Regions from separate parts of the Polaromonas sp. P5_D5 genome, predicted to be linked through region 2. Evidence: riboswitches for the same ligand, from Rfam matches in the RefSeq annotation. Region 2 holds a riboswitch; the other holds the start of a gene.

Region 1 (3,397 bases), on a different contig from region 2:
CTTCCACCAGCGCGCGGCGCGAGGCCGAGCCCACGATGCTGAGCATGTGGACTTCGTCGGCGTCATCGATGCCGATGTGGCGGGCGATGAATTCGGCAGGGTTTTCAAGATCGCCCAAGGGCTTGGCGGATTGCATCAACATGTCGGGTCCCGTGTCAGGCTTGGCAGCCAGGAGTCAGAAAAAAGAATCGGTCAGAAAATCAGGCAGCGAAGGCGGTGTAGCGGGTTTCGTCCATCAGCGCGTCAAGCTGCGTTGGGTCGGACAGCTTGACTTTGAAAAACCAGCCGGCGCCCATCGGGTCGCTGTTAGCGAGAGATGGGTCGTCTCTTAGGGCTTCGTTGATTTCGGTGACTTCGCCACTCAAGGGCATATACACGTCGGCCGCGGCCTTGACGGATTCGACAACACCGGCGGTTTCTTTCTGGGCGAAGGTGGTGCCGACAGCCGGCAGGTCCACAAACACCACATCGCCCAGCGCATCCTGCGCATGCACGGTGATGCCGACGGTGGCGACGTTGCCTTCAATCTTGACCCATTCGTGGTCTTCGGTGTATTTGACGGTCATGAGGTTCTCCAGGGGTTGAGTGGGGTGAATAAAACGGGGAGCTTGATCTGGTGCTTAACCGCGGTAGTAGCGGGCGGGAACGAAAGGCATGGCGGCCACTTCCATGGGCACCGGCTTGCCGCGCACGATGGCGTTCACGCGTGTGCCCAGCGCAGCGAACTCAGGTTTGATGTAACCCATGGCGACGGGCTGGTTGATGGTGGGGCCCAACAAACCGCTGGTGACTTCGCCGATAGCCATGCCGTCGGTGCTTTGCAGTTCGGTGTGGTCGCGTACAGGGACGCGCTCCAGCGCCACCAGGCCGATACGCTTGCGGGTGAGTAGGGCGGGGTCTGCCAGTTGGGCCAGGATTTTGTCCGCACCCGGAAAGCCGCCGGCACGTGCGCCGCCGGTGCGGCGGATCTTTTGCATGGCCCAGTTGAGGTTGGCCTCCACCGGCGTGGTGGTGGTGTCAATGTCGTTGCCATAGAGGCACAGGCCCGCTTCCAGCCGCAGCGAATTGCGCGCGCCCAGGCCGATGGGTTTGACTTCAGGTTGCGCGAGCAGCGCGCGTGCGAGTGCGTCAGCTTGCGAAGCAGGCACCGAGACTTCAAAGCCATCTTCACCGGTGTAGCCGCTGCGGGTGATGAAGCAGTCGCAGCCGGCCACGCTGAAGCGGCCGCCGGTCATGAATACGAGTTTTTCGACACCGGGCGCCAGGCGCTGCAAGGCAGTGACGGCCTGTGGGCCCTGCAGCGCCATCAGCGCCATTTCCGGCATGGGGATGACTTCGCAGCGCGAGCCGATCTTTGCCTGGATGTGTGCAATGTCGCCGACCTTGCAGGCGCCGTTGACGATGACAAAGAGGTCGCCGCCGTTGGCGTAGTCGCGGTTGAAGAACATCAGGTCGTCGATGATGCCGCCGTCGTCGTTCAACAGCAGGCCGTAGCGCTGCTTGCCGGCGGGCAGGTCGATCACATCAACGGGTATCAGGGATTCCAGCGCGACTGCGGCATCAGCACCCACCAGGCGTAGCTGGCCCATGTGGGACACGTCAAAAAGGCCGGCAGCCTGGCGTGTGTGGTGGTGTTCCGCCATCAGGCCCGCGGGGTACTGCACCGGCATCGAATAGCCCGCAAAAGGCACCATGCGCGCGCCAAGCTCCACATGCAGGTCATGCAGGGGCGTTTTCAACAAGGTTTCGGGGGCGGCGGAAGAGGTGGACGAATCGGACAAGGCATTCTCCAGGGGGCAAACACGGTCATGGCAAGAACTTGTTCTCAATCCATGGGCTGCCCCTGCTGTCCACTTTACCTGAGAGATTCACCCGGCGATGCAGGCTTGCTCCTTCGGTGGGCTGCCCGTGAAAGGCGGCCTCTCTCCAGTAGGGAACGCCTTGCCGCGTGGTGCGCCGCAGGGCGGTTGCCAGTCCTTTTGCCTGAGCGTTCAGTGCTACTCAAGGGGGGTGCCCCCAGGGTGCTCGTGCGCCTTCGGCGGTTTTCGCGAGGAAAACTCTCTCCTGACACCGCTGAGTGTAACGGAAGCCGCTGTCGGCTCGATCAGGCGGCCTGGTGCTGCGGCAGCAGCATGGCGATGCGCTCGCTGATGGAGTCGGCGCGCTCGTGGCCCGCGATTTTTTCGATTTCCTCGATCATTTCGCGCGAGGCGCCGAGCATTGTCTCGCGGTCTTTGGCATTGCGCAGCGCTTCGCGAAAGCGCTCGGCCATCTCCGGGTTGCGCCGGGCGAACATGCGTTCGCAGATGTCGAACAGGAACATCCGGGTTGTGGCAAGCGAGCGCTTGCCTTCAAATTGATCGGCAGAGACCTGAATGGCCTGGGTGGTTTCGGGGCTGGGAAAGTTCTGTAGCTGCGCCGGCGTGAGTGTGTGGGCGGGTGCAGGCGCGGGGTTTTTTGCCGGTGCGGACGTCTTGCCGGGATGGGCTTCCAGAAAGCCGTCGCGCAAAAGACGCAGGGCAATCGCTTCGCCGTCGCCCTCAAACAGCGGGCGGAAGTCCTGGGCCGACTTGCTGCCGTCGGCCATCAGCAGCAGGGTGCGCTCGCGCTGGCCTAGCGTTCTCACGCCGGGCTTGAGCTCGGCACGGGCGCGGTCGGTTTTGTGGAGCTGCATGGATTTCATCCTGAAATGAAACCCCGAGCATGGCTGCTGAAAATGACAGCCTCGTGAATCCCGTCCGAAAAGCTATTTTGCGTAGACGAGATCCCGCAGAGCCAGCGACAGCTGCGGGACGTAAGTGACCACCATCAGGCAAGCCAGGATGACGAGCACAAAGGGGATCAGGTGGGTCACGATGCGGTCCAGCGATATCCTGGCGACGGTGCAGGCCGCGAACAGGTTCACGCCGAAAGGCGGTGTGATCATGCCCAGGGCAAGATTGACCACCATCACCAGCCCGAAGTGCACCGGATCGATGCCGAAATGCACAGCCACTGGCGCCAGGATGGGTGCCAGAACAATGATGGCGGCGCTGGTTTCAATGAACATGCCGATGATGAACAGCGCCGCGTTAACGCCGAGCAGGAAGAGGGCGGGCGATTGCAGCACTGCTTCCAGCCAATGGCCTATGGCGTCCGGCACGCCGGCCCGGGTGATCAGAAAGGCGAACAGCCCGGCATTGGCGATGATGAACATGATCACGGCGCTGGAGAGCACCGATTTGCGCAGGATGACGTACAGGTCGGCCGGCTTGATTTCGCGGTAGATCACGGTGCCGACGACCAGCGCATAAAACACCGCCACCGCCGACGCCTCGGTCGGCGTGAAAATCCCGCCGTAAATGCCGCCCAGAATAATCACCGGCATCAGCAGCGCCCAGCCGGCCTGCCAGGTCGC
Region 2 (3,397 bases):
AGCGACCGCACGACACCGCTGACCGGCTTTGACGGCCAGGTGACAACGGCTGCGGCGCAAGTGGCCGCATGGAAAGCCGGTTTCACACCCACCGTGCTGTTTCTGGGCCCGGCCGGGCAAGACCTGGCGGAACGGCTGGTCGGCCTGGCATCTACCGACTTTTATGGCGCCTACCTGGAAGAGCGACTGACGCAGGCGCGCAAAGCTGTGCTGGCGCTCAGGTAAATGAAATGCAGACCGCCCCATTCGCAGCCGTGGGGATTTCTGGTTGCTATTGTTTTGATAGCTGCTCGCGCAATCACTGATTGGGCAAATGGCCTTTTTCATGCTTAAAGCCGCCTTAAAAATGACCCCGCAAAGGATTCTGGCGTGTCGCACAGCGTTTTTTGCCCCTGCACAACAACCTGCCAGCCGTCACGCGCATGACTGACCAGGAATCGCTGCTTGCCGCTATCCACGAGGAAGTGGTCTTGCAGGCCTACAACCCAGCCTGGCCCCAGCAGTTTGTGGCTGAGCGGGACCGCCTGCTTGCGCTCTCCCCTCAGCTGCCGGCCCGCCTGATCGACATCCAGCACATCGGCAGCACAGCCGTGCCCGGCCTGGCGGCCAAACCGGTGATCGATATGCTGGCCGGTGTGGAATCCATGGCGGCGGCCGAGGCGCTTCTGGCGCCGCTGTGCGCCAACGGTTACACGACCTCCGCTGAATTCAACGCCTCGCTGACCGACCGTAAATGGCTGATGCGCTGGACAGAAGGGCGGCGCACGCATCATCTGCACCTGGTGGTTCGCGGCGGCGAGGTGTGGGCGCAGCGCCTGCGTTTTCGCGACGCCCTGCGTTCGGACCCGGCGCTGGCGGCGCGCTATGCCGCGCTCAAGGCGGAACTGGCGGCCAGGCACCCGGGTGACCGCGAGGCCTATACCCATGCCAAAGCCGCGTTTGTGAGCGCAGCGAGCGAAGGCTGAGCCTCTCGCGTGCTCGCCCAGGGGTTTTGGCAATCCAGGCCCGCCACCTACTATTAAGAGCCTGAATCAACCCGCTAGACCTGTACTGAACGCCGCATTCACGCTTGGCAAAACAGGCTTCGGTGGTAAATTCAAACCCGTTCAAGCAGGAGAGCGCTGCCCCACAAGGCAGCCACCGAAGGCGCAAACTTCCATAATCGCTCAGGTCCCGTACTGCCCGGAACACACAGCCGTCTGGAGAGACGCCGCACGCAAGGTGCAGCGCACCGAAGGAGCAAAGCCGAAGCCCCAAGCAACGGCTGAATCTCTCAGGTAACAAGGACAGTGGAAGCGGCCGCAAGCATGTGATGGCTTGGCGGTTGCCACGATTCTTCCGATTCAACAGCAACCCCTGGCACGGCGCTTGCGCTACTGCAATGTTCTGCTTGAATGAAAAGGAATCGCCATGAAAGTCATGGTTTTGGGTGCGGGTGTCACGGGGATCACCACGGCCTGGTATTTGGCGCAACGCGGCCATGAAGTCACGGTGGTGGAGCGCCGCAACGCGGCCGCGATGGAAACCAGCTTTGCCAACGGCGGGCAAATATCCGTGAGCCACGCGGAGCCCTGGGCCAACCCGGGCGCGCCGCTGAAAGTGCTGCAATGGCTGGCGCGTGAAGATGCGCCGCTGCTTTTCAGGCTGCGCGCCGATGTGAACCAGTGGCTGTGGGGGCTGGAGTTTTTGCGCAACTGCACGCCCGCGCGCACGGCACAAAACATCAAGCAGATCGTGAACCTGGGCATGTACAGCCGCGGCGCGCTGCAAAAGCTGCGCGCCGAGCTGGGCCTGCTGTACAACGCGCAGACCAAAGGCATCCTGCACTTCTACACCAGCCAGGCCGAGTACGACGCGGCACAGGAGCCCGCGCGCATCATGCGCGAGCACGGCTGCGAACTCGACATGAAGACGGCCGACGAGTGTGTGGCGATTGAGCCCGCGCTGGCGCAATGCCGTGGCAGCATCGTGGGCGGCAGCATGACGCCCAGCGATGAATCGGGTGACGCCCGCGCGTTTACCGCCGCGCTGGCGGCGCGCTGCGAACAAGCCGGTGTGAAATTTCTGTACAACACCACCGTGCTGGGCCTGGACGCTGCAGAGGGGCAGCTGAACGGCGTGCAGGTGGCGATGGGCAGCGGCGAGGCCGGCGGCAAGGTCGAGATGCTGAAAGCCGACGCGTATGTGATGTGCCTGGGCGCCTTCAGCGCGCAGTGGGCCAAGGTGCTGGGGCAAAGCCTGCGCATCTACCCGGCCAAGGGTTATTCGGTCACGCTGCCCGTGATCAACGAGGCGGCGTCGTACCAGGTCAGCCTGACGGATGACGAGTACAAGCTGGTGTTCTCGCGTTTTGGCAACCGCTTGCGCATTGCCGGCACGGCCGAGCTCAACGGCTACAACACCGAGCTGAACCTGGTGCGCTGCAACGCCATCGTGCGCCGTGTGAAGCAGCTTTTTCCCGACATGACGGACGGCGAGGGCGCGCAGTTCTGGACGGGTCTGCGGCCGGCCACGCCGAGCAATGTGCCTTACATCGGCAAAAGCAAGGCCTCCAATGTCTTCCTCAACACGGGCCACGGCACGCTGGGCTGGACGCATGCCTGCGGCTCGGGCGCGGCGATTGCGGACATCGTGAGCGGGCGCGTGCCGGAAGTCGACTTTGCGTTTACCGGGATGCCGGCGCCGGGGCGTGTGATGGCATTGCCGGGGATGGCAAAGGCCTGAGCAAGGCCTGAAAAGGGGGTCTGAAGCACGGCGTCCTGCAGCAGGTGGGCGGAAACGGTAATATCGCCCTCCGTTCATCAGCCGCTTGCCGCCATGACATCACCCGCCACCACGCCCCCCGACGGTCTTCCCACCTACAGGCTCCTTACCGGCCCTGATGACGCGAGCTTTTGCCGCCGCGTGAGCGAGGCGCTGGCGCTGGGTTACGAGCTTTACGGCTCGCCGGCGGCGACCTTCAATGGCGAGAACGTGATCGTGGCGCAGGCGGTGCTCTGGCCTTCGCTGCGCAAGGCCGGCTGATGAGCCCTGCCCAGCCCCTGAACCCCGCAACGCTCCAGGCCATGGCGGATTTTCCGCGCCATCTGGAACAGTTTTACGATGCGATTCCTGAAAGCCACAAGGGTTGGACGCCGCCGTCGTGGGAAGGCATTCCGAGCGAAAACTTCACGGCCCTCGCGCAGATCTGCCACGTCAGGGACATCGAGATCGACGGGTATCACGTGCGGTTTCAGCGCACCTTGTCGGAAACCAATCCCGTGCTGGAATCACTGGACGGCTATGTACTGGAAAAGGAACGCGACTACGCGGCTGCTGATGCGCAGGAAGTCTTCGCGGCGTTTCGGGCAGCGCGCACCCGGACGATGGCCATGCTGTCGGGCATCACGCCCGAGCA

The links. Region 2 has a riboswitch for glycine ahead of ACXJKE_RS16295 (D-amino acid dehydrogenase). Riboswitches for the same ligand answer to the same signal wherever they lie in the genome.
Region 1: linked by a shared signal. The riboswitch ahead of gcvT (glycine cleavage system aminomethyltransferase GcvT) and the one ahead of ACXJKE_RS16295 (D-amino acid dehydrogenase) in region 2 are both predicted to bind glycine.

The regions. Positions count from the first base shown of each region.
Region 1 covers NZ_JBFUMJ010000002.1:359,323-362,719, forward strand. Annotated here, with positions in the region: gene gcvP (aminomethyl-transferring glycine dehydrogenase) at 1-142, opposite strand, end outside; gene gcvH (glycine cleavage system protein GcvH) at 201-566, opposite strand; gene gcvT (glycine cleavage system aminomethyltransferase GcvT) at 621-1,781, opposite strand; glycine riboswitch at 1,837-1,940, opposite strand; glycine riboswitch at 1,962-2,077, opposite strand; gene ACXJKE_RS08420 (hypothetical protein) at 2,105-2,674, opposite strand; gene ACXJKE_RS08425 (TRAP transporter large permease) at 2,747-3,397, opposite strand, start outside.
Region 2 covers NZ_JBFUMJ010000003.1:732,491-735,887, forward strand. Annotated here, with positions in the region: gene ACXJKE_RS16285 (hypothetical protein) at 1-225, shown strand, start outside; gene ACXJKE_RS16290 (GrpB family protein) at 423-965, shown strand; glycine riboswitch at 1,190-1,299, shown strand; gene ACXJKE_RS16295 (D-amino acid dehydrogenase) at 1,411-2,724, shown strand; gene ACXJKE_RS16300 (DUF1737 domain-containing protein) at 2,818-3,024, shown strand; gene ACXJKE_RS16305 (DinB family protein) at 3,024-3,397, shown strand, end outside.